3 regions of the Frankia umida genome follow, and region 1 is predicted to be linked to each of the others. Evidence: predicted binding sites of a transcription regulator. Region 1 holds the regulator's gene; each other region holds the start of a gene.

Region 1 (3,273 bases):
GCGGGTTCGGCCGTCCTCGACGCCCTCGTGCAGCGCCGCGACCGGCCGGACGCCGCGACCTACGTCGGCTCGGGCAAGGCGCGGGAGCTGGCCGAGGTCGTCGCCGCGACCGGCGCCGACACGGTGATCTGCGACGGTGAGCTCACCCCGGGCCAGCTCCGCCAGCTCGAGGAGATCGTCAAGGTCAAGGTGATCGACCGTACGGCGCTGATCCTCGACATCTTCGCCCAGCACGCCACGTCCCGAGAGGGCAAGGCGCAGGTCGAACTCGCCCAGCTGCAGTACATGCTGCCGAGGCTGCGTGGCTGGGGTGAATCCATGTCCCGGGCCGCCGCCAGCGGCGGTGGTCGGGCACCGATCGGTACCCGCGGCCCCGGTGAAACCAAGATCGAGACGGACCGGCGTCGGCTGCGGGCGCGGATGGCCCGGCTACGTCGTGACCTGGCCGAGATGTCGACCGTGCGGGAGACCAAGCGTTCGTCGCGGCGCCGCGGCGAGGCGCCGTCGGTGGCGATCGCCGGCTACACCAACGCCGGCAAGTCCTCGCTGCTCAACCGGCTCACCGGTGCCGGAGTGCTGGTGGAGGACGCGCTGTTCGCCACCCTTGACCCCACCGTGCGCCGGGCGACCCTGCCCGACGGGCGGGCGTTCACCCTGACCGACACGGTCGGGTTCGTCCGTCACCTGCCGCACCAGATCGTCGAGGCGTTCCGCTCCACTCTGGAGGAGGTCGCCGATGCCGATCTCATCCTGCACGTGGTCGACGGCTCCGCCGCGGATCCGGCCGGGCAGATCTCGGCGGTGCGGGAGGTCCTCAACGACATCGACGCGGGCGGCGTACCCGAGCTGATCGTCGTCAACAAGGTCGACGCGGCCGAACCGACGGTGCTGGCCGAACTGCGCCAGCTCGCCCCGGACGCGGTGTTCATCTCCGCGCGCACCGGAGACGGCCTCAACGCGCTCGTCGAGGCCCTGAGCCTGCGGGTGCCACATCCGGACGTGGAACTCACGGTCCTGCTCCCGTACACGCGGGGTGACCTCGTCTCGCGGATTCACGCCATCGGCGAGGTTCTGAGTCAGGAACACACCGGTGACGGCACGCGCCTGACGGCTCGGGTCTCACCGGCGCTCGCCGCGGATCTCGACATGTTCCGCGCCTGAGCGGGGGCCGGGCACCCCGGCTTTGACCTCCACCCGAACTGGCCGGCCGCCCCCAGGCGGCCGGCCATCGCCCGTCAGACCCGGCGCAGCACCGCGACGATCCGGCCGAGGATGGACGCGCCTTCACCCGGGATGTCACTGAAGCTCGGGTTCTCCGGGTGCAGCCACACCTTGCCGTCGCGCACCCGCAGGCGCTTGACCGTGGCCTCGCCATCGATCATGGCGGCGACGATCTCGCCGTTGTCCGCCACCGGCTGCTGGCGCACGACCACCCAGTCGCCGTCGCAGATCGCCGCGCCCACCATCGACTCGCCGACGACCCGCAGCAGGAACAGCGTGCCCTCGCCGACGATCTCCCGCGGCAGCGGGAAGACGTCCTCGATGGCCTGCTCGGCCAGGATCGGCCCACCTGCGGCGATCCGCCCGAGCACGGGCACGTACGTCGCCTGCGGATCGCTGGCGGCACCGGGGGCGGCCGGCGCCTCGCCGGGGAACGCCGGCACCACCGTCGCGGCGCTCCCACCGCCACCGGCGCGGCGCGGGCGGTCGGCGCCGAGCACCTCCATCGCCCGCGGCCGGTTCGGGTCGCGCCGGATGTAGCCCTTCTCCTCCAGCATCTTCAGCTGGTGCGCCACGCTGCTGGTACTGGTGAGCCCGACGGCCTCGCCGATCTCCCGCACACTGGGCGGGTATCCGCGCCGCTCCACGGCCGCCCGGATGACCTCGAGCACCTTGCGCTGCCGGGGGGTCAGTCCGGGCGCGTCCGCGGGGTTGTCCGGGAAGGGCCGCACGTTGCCGCGGGCACCGCCTCGGCGCGTTCCCCTGCTTTGGGTGGTCATCGCTTACCGCTCTCCTCGTCGCATACCGCGTAGTGGCCGGATGGCAACCCCGGATCGCGGACCGTGATTCCACGCGATCGCCGGTCACCTGGGGTGCCCAGCCTCGCCACGGCGTGCAGTGTCCGCGACCGGGGGGGATCGTCCGGTCCACACCTGATCGTCTTGACGGTAACCGGACGGTCGCGGAATCTCAAACGTCTGTTCGAGCGTGTCTCTTCCTCTCCCCGCGGGTCCGTGTCACAATCGACCAGTAGTTCGATCGAACGGGAGTTCGTAACCGGCTCCTGTCCGCTCGCTCCGGGAGGTTGTCGTGAGTGTGGACCACGCGACACGGGTCGTCGATCTGGCGGTGGTGCGGGCCCAGCGGCGCGGTGGCGCCGGCGGGTGGGCGTGCCATCCGTCCATGGGGTTCCGGGGCACGGTGGGGGCTTCCGGAGCCGTGGCGGCATCCGGGGTCGTGGCGGGTTCCCGGGTCGGGGGTGGCGCCGAGCCGCCGCTGCGGCTGACCCGGCGGGGTCGGGTGGTCGTCGTCGCGGTCATCGCGTTGTGTGTCGCGGCCGCGCTCATGGTGATGGTGCCGCGTGCGTCGCTGGTGCGGGCGGATGAGCCGCGGCGCGGGCATCTGGTCGTGGCGGGGGAGACCCTCCGGGAGATCGCCGTCGCGCTCGATCCCGATGCCGACACCGGGGTCGTGGTCGACCGGCTGATGCGGGTCAACCACCTGTCCTCGCCCGATCTCGTGCCCGGTGAGTTCCTGCTGCTGGAATGAGGTCGGCGCGGTCGCGAACGCCGGCTGGAGCGGGCTGTGTCAGTCGTGGTGGGGCGTGGCGGCCGGGTACCCCCGACGGGTCGAACACCCTGAGTCCTCGGCCTGGCGGCCGGCCGGTTGTCGCGGTGACCTGCCGGTATCCCACGGTCCCGGCCGGCGCGGCGGTGCTCGCGGACGGTTGCGGACCATCCGCGCACGGGTGTCCCAGCGTGGCACTGCGGGGGGTTGTTGCCCCAGTCATGGTGTGGTGCGCTAGGGTTGGGCACAACATCTGGTGCGTCGAGGGTGGCGTCGAGGGTGGTCGTGCCGGTCCGGGCTGAGGAGGCGTCAACGCGTGCGGTGCCCGTTCTGCCGGCATCCGGACAGTCGCGTCGTCGACAGTCGGGAGGCCGAAGAAGGCTCGGCGATCCGCCGGCGGCGTTCCTGCCTGTCGTGCGGGCGTCGGTTCACGACGATGGAGGAGGCCTCGCTGCGGGTGGTCAAGCGCAGCGGGGTGGCTGAGCC
Region 2 (3,273 bases), on a different contig from region 1:
GACGGCCGGATCGTGCCGCTGAGCCGTACCGCGATGGCTCTGCTGCGCCGCCTCGCCGCCCGGCCGGGGCACGTGGTGACCCGTCGCGACCTGCTGCCCCCGGGTGGCGGCGACGAGCATGCCGTCGAGGTCGCCATCGGACGGCTGCGGGCGGCTCTCGGCGACCCGCGCATCATCCAGACCGTGGCCAAACGCGGCTACCGCCTCGCCTTCGATCCCGAACGCGCCGCCGTCGACACCGCCGACTGGCGTTACTAACGACGATGCCGCCCCACGGTGCGCACCCGACGGAGCATCTTCACCTGACCAGGACATGACATCACCAATCTGATCATCTCGAGAGCCCGCCATCACAGTCTCCACCCGCCCAGGAGATCGGGCGGCTGACCGTGGAGATTCCGACGCCGACGGCGAGACGGATCGATATCTGCCGGCGACACAAACGACGGCCTTCGATCACCCTCGACAACAACATGCCATTTTTCCCGATGCACTCGATGATGATGAAAGGAGCACAGCAGTACCAGGTTGTCGACCTTCGTCGCACCATTGTCGAGCCAGTGGACGATGTGATGGGCCTCGGTCCACGAAGGCGGCCTGTCACAACTCGGGAATGCACACCCGCCGTCTCAGGAGACAAGATCTCGACGCATGTGCGGGGGAACCGTCCGCACGCTCCTCCCGGCATCCAGCGGCACGCCGTTCGGGTCGAGAATGATACGGCCGACCGCCGCGTCGCAGGAGATCCGGCGGATCACCTCGAGGGGCAGCGGCATTCCCCAGCTCGTCGTCGCCGAACCCAGACCGCCCGAGATCAGGGTCGACCAGGCGATCGTGACCGTGAGATGGGGCCGCGTACCTCCTGACTTCGGCACCCGATTCCCGGAAAGAGCCCGGCTGACCAGCTCCACCAGCGCATCGGCACGACGGCGGGCGGGAGTGCGCGGATCACGTGCGCCATCCTCGCCCGGGCGGGGAGCGGACAGACCATCGAGCGCCGTCCGCAGCAGCGCCGCGCCTTCGGCGTCCAGCTCGCCGCGCACCAGCGTGGTGCCCTGCGGCGTGTCGAAGAACGTCAGCTGACGTACCGCCTGCGGATCCGGCCGCGGGGCACTGCCGCCGCTCTGGCCCGGACCGCTGCCCTGGCCCGGACCGCTGCTCTCTGACTCCGGCGAACAGCCGTCACCCACCGGCGGAGCATCGCCCGCGTCGACTGGGCCGTCCTCCCCGCCCCCGCACGTCGCATCGGGCTTGTCACCGCTGCCAGCCATGCCACTGCCGGCCGCGCCGGTGTCGTGGCGCTTCTCCTCGTCCGCTGGGCGGTCGGCGGCGAGCAGCTTCTCGGTCAGCTGAGCCGCCGACCTGGTCAGCTGATGACGATCCATCCGGATCGCGTCGGCGAGCAGCGCGGCCTGCATCGCACGTCGCTGCTCGTCACTGGCCTGCCCGGGGAATCCCCGCACCGCCCGCAGAATCACGTCGGCCTGCTCGGGACTGATTCTTCCCTGGGCCAGCGCCACCCCGGTGGCCTGGCATGGCCCGCCGACCACGGCCTGAGCGACGGCGATCAGACGCCTCGCGTCCCCCGGAGCGACCTGCATCTGCTCACGCATCCACCCGACCAGATCAGGGGCGCCCCGCTGAGCGGAGAACCCGAGCTCACCGGCCCTGCGAATCGCCCGGCTACGGACCACACTCAGCTGGGAAAGCAGCTCGTACATACCCAGAAGAACGTTCTCGACATCGTCGCGCGACCAGCACGAGGGCTCAACGGACAACAGCGTGCGCATACCTCCGGCGATATCCTCCAGCTGGTTTACAGTACGAGAAGAGGCGTTTTTCTCTCCCGTGACGACAACCACGGGGATATTCGGCAGGGCGTTGGCAGGATCCCTGCTGCCCAGATTCCCAGCAGCACTACCGGACCCGCCCGGCGGCTCAGGGCCGGCCAGCTCCTCCGACTGAAATGGCATGCCAGAACCATAACCTGCCCAGCGACAGAAAATCGAACCTCAGTTCGAACTATTTCCAGTGTAGTCCAGCGGACCCAGCACCCCCCGCCGGGGCCAGGTAACTCGATGCCACGCATACCGCATCCCTCACTCGGGCCAGTCAGGGTCGCGATGCCAAGGATGCCTCCCCCGATCCGACCAGCCGGATGACCACCCTCCGCACCATGATCAGATACTGCTCATTCCGGATGTCGGCACGGCACCAGTCGGAGGCACACCTGGCAGCACCCGACCCGCCAGAGGGCGTCGCGGCCGTGACCGCGGCCCGACCGCGACCCGACCGGGGTTCCCGGCAAGGTCGACGACAGGACCCGACAGGAGAACGAGGCGAGCTCCACCGTGGCCTTACCGCCACCAGAAAGGCCACATAGCGGCACCCTGGTGGAAACCGGAAGAAGCATCGACCAGCGCGGGAATCCGACTATCCCCGCACACCGGCCCCGGTGTCACGACCCCCCAGAGGTACCGACATCCGCTCGCGCTCCCCCGCCAATGCGGCGGCCCGACCGGAATCCACGGATGCCTCCCGCGTGGCCATCTCACCCCCAGAAGAATCGTGTGCGGGCATATCGTCGGCGGCCGACCGCGGGGCGGGGATGAATTCCGGACCGCCGCCGCGCAGATAGCACAACCAGGTGACGAGGGCCATGACGAAGAAAAGGCCGACATACACCCACAGTGCAGGAGCAATGGTGTGGTAGGCCTTGTTCGACTCGGCATAGATGATCGGGACCAGGAATCCACCGAATGCGCCGACAGCAGAACAGATGCCGAGCGCGCCGGCGGCCTCCTTGCGAGAGCGGCGCATGGTCTCGGCGGAGCCGCCGGCGGCGAGGCCGCGACGCGCGAAGATGGCGGGAATCATCCGGTAGGTCGAACCGTTTCCGATGCCGCTGGCCAGGAACAGGAGCATGAAGGAGGCGAAGAACAGCCCGAAACTGGGCCGCTCGAGGATCTTCCCCTTCGCTCCGATGGAGGCGATCGCGCCCAGGCCGCCGATCGTCATGGCACCGAACGCGGCCACGGTGACCTTGGCACCGCCGAAACGGTCCCCGAGGCGCCCACCCAGCGGGCGGGCCAGCGAGCCGACCAGTGCGCCCAGGAACCCGTAGCTGAGGGCGACGTCCGCCCGGTCGAAGAGCCCGGGGTTCTTCAGCAGGGCGGGAAAGGCGGTGGAGTACCCGATGAAGGAGCCGAAGGTGCCGATGTAGAGGAACGACATGATCCAGGTGTGGCCACGTTTCGCCGCGGACGCGGTGGC
Region 3 (3,273 bases), on a different contig from region 1:
GTGGTTGTTCTCCGGCTGGTACGTCCACGGGATGAACGAACGGAACCCCCCGGTGCGATCCTGCACCTCACGGATCATCCGCAGGTGCTCGATCCGCTCGGCGTTCGTCTCCCCCGTACCCATCATGAACGTCACCGTCGACTCGACGCCGAGCCTGTGCGCCGTCTCCATCACCGACAGCCACACGTGCCCCGGCTCCTTCAGCGGTGCGATCGCCCGCCGAGGACGCTCGGTGAGAATCTCCGCCCCCGCGCCGGCGAAACTGTCCAGCCCCGCGTCCCGCAGCCGGACGATGGCCTGCTCCACCGTGATGCCCGAGGTCCGGGAGATGTGCATGACCTCGCTGGCACCCAACGAGTGCAGCGTGAGCTGCGGATACGCAGCCTTGATCGCCGAGAACGTCTGCTCGTACCACTCGATGCCGAACTCGGGATGGTGCCCGCCCTGCAGCATGATCTGGGTCGCGCCCAGCTCGACTGCCTCACCACACTTGGTGACGAGATCGTCGACGTCGCGGACCCAGCCCTCCTCGTGCTTCGGCGCGCGGAAGAACGCGCAGAACCGGCAGGCCGTCACGCAGACGTTCGTGTAGTTGATGTTCCGGTCAATGATGTACGTCGCGATCCCATCGGGATACCGCCGTCGCCGTACCGTGTCCGCCGCGCCACCCAGCGCATGCAGGGGTGCGCGTGTGTAGATCAGCAGCGCCTCCTCGGGTGAGATGCGCCCACCCTCGGCCGCCCGCTCCAGGATTTCGCGGATCTCGCGGGCCTCACCCCCCGCGCCGCCGTCGCCCCGACCCACCGGAATCTCGCCGTCGACATCCACAACACTCACTCCAGGATCGTACGACCTGCCCTCCCACCAACGGGCCGAGTCGCCCCGCCAGCTACCTCACCCACCACACGACCCAGCACCGCCCAGCCCCGCCCGGCGCTGCCCAGCACCGCCGGTGGTTCCGCGGAACCACCACCACCGCCACCTGCCCGTCCCAGCCCACCAGCACGAGAGTCAGTGCCATGTTGGCGCGCCGACACCGGTCCCGATCCGACCGCCGGACTGTTCCGCGGAACCGCGGACGCCCACCAGGGCCGGGACCGGCGCCGCCAAGGCCTCGAGGCGGTTCCGCGGAACCAGGGTCGAACTGTTCGATCTGACGTTCGAAAATCTTCGCTCACATGGTCGAAAAATCCCGCGCCGCGTGAGACACTGGATCTGTCAGCAACCACCCGATCCTCACCCCTGAACCGGTGATGACCATGACGGACAGCCCCAGCCCTGCGCTCGATCCCGAGCAGGCCCCTCTTGATGACGTCGCCCAAGCCCTACGTCGCTGGTCCGTGCGCCTCGCTAAGGCCAGCCACATCTGGTTGACCGCCATCGCCGCCTTCGACCGTCGTGAGGGCTGGAACGACCTCGGTGTCCGGTCCTGCGCCCACTGGCTCGCCCTCCATTGCGGCCTGGATCTACGCACTGCTCGCGAGCACCTCGCCACGGCCCATGCCCTGTCCCGGCTTCCGTCCTTGAGGGCCGCATCCGCCGCCGGTCTGCTGTCCTACTCCAAGCTGCGCGCGGTCACCCGCGTTGCCACTCCCGACAGCGAGGCCGACTGGCTGGACCGCGCCCTCAGGAACACCGCCAGCCGCCTCGAGCGTCTCGTCTCCCGCCGCAGCCAGCAGGCCGCCGACCCCGCGAAGCTGCGCGCTGCCCGCGCCCTCTCCTTCAGCCACAGCCCCGACGGCACCATCCGCCTGACTGCCACGCTCGCCCCCGACGACGCCGCCATCCTCATCGCCGCCATCGACGCCGCTCACGCGAGCCTCGAGGCGAACAGCGGCTCCGAGCCCGTCGGCCCGCCCGCCGACGGCGACTTCGCCCAGGCCCCACGCGGACGCGCCCAGGATGCCGATGCCCTCATCGCGCTCGCCGAGGCGTTTCTTCACCACAACGCCCCGGCCCTCCAGGACTCCCCGCACGCCCTCACCGTCCATCTCACTGCCCCCGACGTCGGCGACGAGCCCGCGCAGGAAGAGTCCCGTCCGCCGAGCTCCGATGACGAGCAGGAGAGGCAGGAGAGGGGGGTCGACGAAGACGAAGACGAGAACGAGGGCGAGGTGGAGGAGCCGGTCCGCCCGCCCAGCCTCTTTCCCCCGGGCATCGCCGCTGTCCTGGGTTGGGGCATCGGGCTACCGCCCGCCATGGTCAGCCGCCTCGCCTGCGACAGCATGATCCGCGCCCTGGTCAGCGACCCCCAGCGCAATCCCCTGCATCTCGGTCGCCGCCGCCGCCATCCCACACGCCGTGTGCGTGACGCCGTCTACGCCCGAGATCAGGGAATCTGTCAGTTCCCGGGCTGTGACCACACTCGGTGGCTCCAGATACATCACTGCCACGAGTGGCACGCGGACAGGGGCGAAACGAACGTCGAGCTGCTCCTGCTCATCTGCGGCGCTCACCACCGCGCCATCCACGACCAGAGCCTCACGGCTCATCGGGATCACGACGGAACGGTCACTGTCCGCGCCCCCGATGGACAATGTCTGCGGAGCAGCCCCCGGAACGTGCCGAGCCCCAGCGTCGTCAATCTCGACGATCCGGTTCTCTGCGATGAAGACGGCCATGGGCTCACCGTCTGAACAGGCGAAAGGCGGGCACACGCGATGTGGCGCATGCCCGCCTCGCCGATGGAGAGAGACCGGCTGTAGATCAGTGGCCGGGGTTCGAGCCCGGGCCGTCTCGTCCGGTGCCGGGGGCGACATCCGTCTCGTAGCCGCTGGTCGGCATAGCGGGCGGATTCGGGCTGGGGCTGGGGCTGCCGTGGGAGTGGGCGCGGTTGGTGACCTTCGCCTGCATGTCCTTGATCTTCTGCCGGTTCTCGGGCTTGGTCGCTGCGGCCTTGGCCTTGTCCACCATCTCTCGGGTCTTCGGGCTGTGCAGAAGTTCGTTGATCTTCGTTGTAATGCTCGCCATGGTGTCGGTGTACCTGCCCGACGGCAGGTTTACGCCTGTCGGGGGTGGGCCTCGAAGTCAGCGGCACTAACCGGACGAGGAACCGGTGAAGGGGTCCTTCGCCTGGTTCCACCAGCTGTCCAGGTGATCGTTGACGCTGTCGCTGATCGAGGTGGTCGCCTTGTCCCAGAATCGGGTGCGCTGCTCGTCGAGCATCGAGGCGATCTGATCGATGGCGGAGAGGAGCAGGAGAACGAACAGGATGAACAAGATCGTTCGCTTGAAAGGGATCCGAAGCCTCAGCCGACGCCGTGGGCGAGGCTC

What was found. The regulator LexA, encoded in region 1, represses DNA repair genes until DNA is damaged. The targets are predictions, from matches to a motif close to CGAACNNNNGTTCG.
Region 2: MXD59_RS21025 (DUF222 domain-containing protein) is a predicted target of LexA. The motif match lies at 2,007-2,020, and genes of this name have one in related genera.
Region 3: MXD59_RS03165 (DUF222 domain-containing protein) is a predicted target of LexA. The motif match lies at 1,150-1,163, and genes of this name have one in related genera.

What each region holds. Positions count from the first base shown of each region.
Region 1 is NZ_JALKFT010000008.1:171,981-175,253, forward strand. It holds gene hflX (GTPase HflX) at 1-1,161, shown strand, start outside; gene lexA (transcriptional repressor LexA) at 1,236-2,000, opposite strand; gene MXD59_RS10780 (LysM peptidoglycan-binding domain-containing protein) at 2,311-2,769, shown strand; gene nrdR (transcriptional regulator NrdR) at 3,104-3,273, shown strand, end outside.
Region 2 is NZ_JALKFT010000029.1:8,863-12,135, forward strand. It holds gene MXD59_RS21015 (uroporphyrinogen-III synthase) at 1-258, shown strand, start outside; partial or broken gene MXD59_RS21020 (HNH endonuclease signature motif containing protein) at 351-596, opposite strand; gene MXD59_RS21025 (DUF222 domain-containing protein) at 630-1,790, opposite strand; gene MXD59_RS21030 (MFS transporter) at 2,434-3,273, opposite strand, start outside.
Region 3 is NZ_JALKFT010000002.1:223,197-226,469, reverse strand. It holds gene mqnC (cyclic dehypoxanthinyl futalosine synthase) at 1-837, opposite strand, end outside; gene MXD59_RS03165 (DUF222 domain-containing protein) at 1,260-2,636, shown strand; gene MXD59_RS03160 (hypothetical protein) at 2,707-2,970, opposite strand; gene MXD59_RS03155 (serine/threonine-protein kinase) at 3,037-3,273, opposite strand, start outside.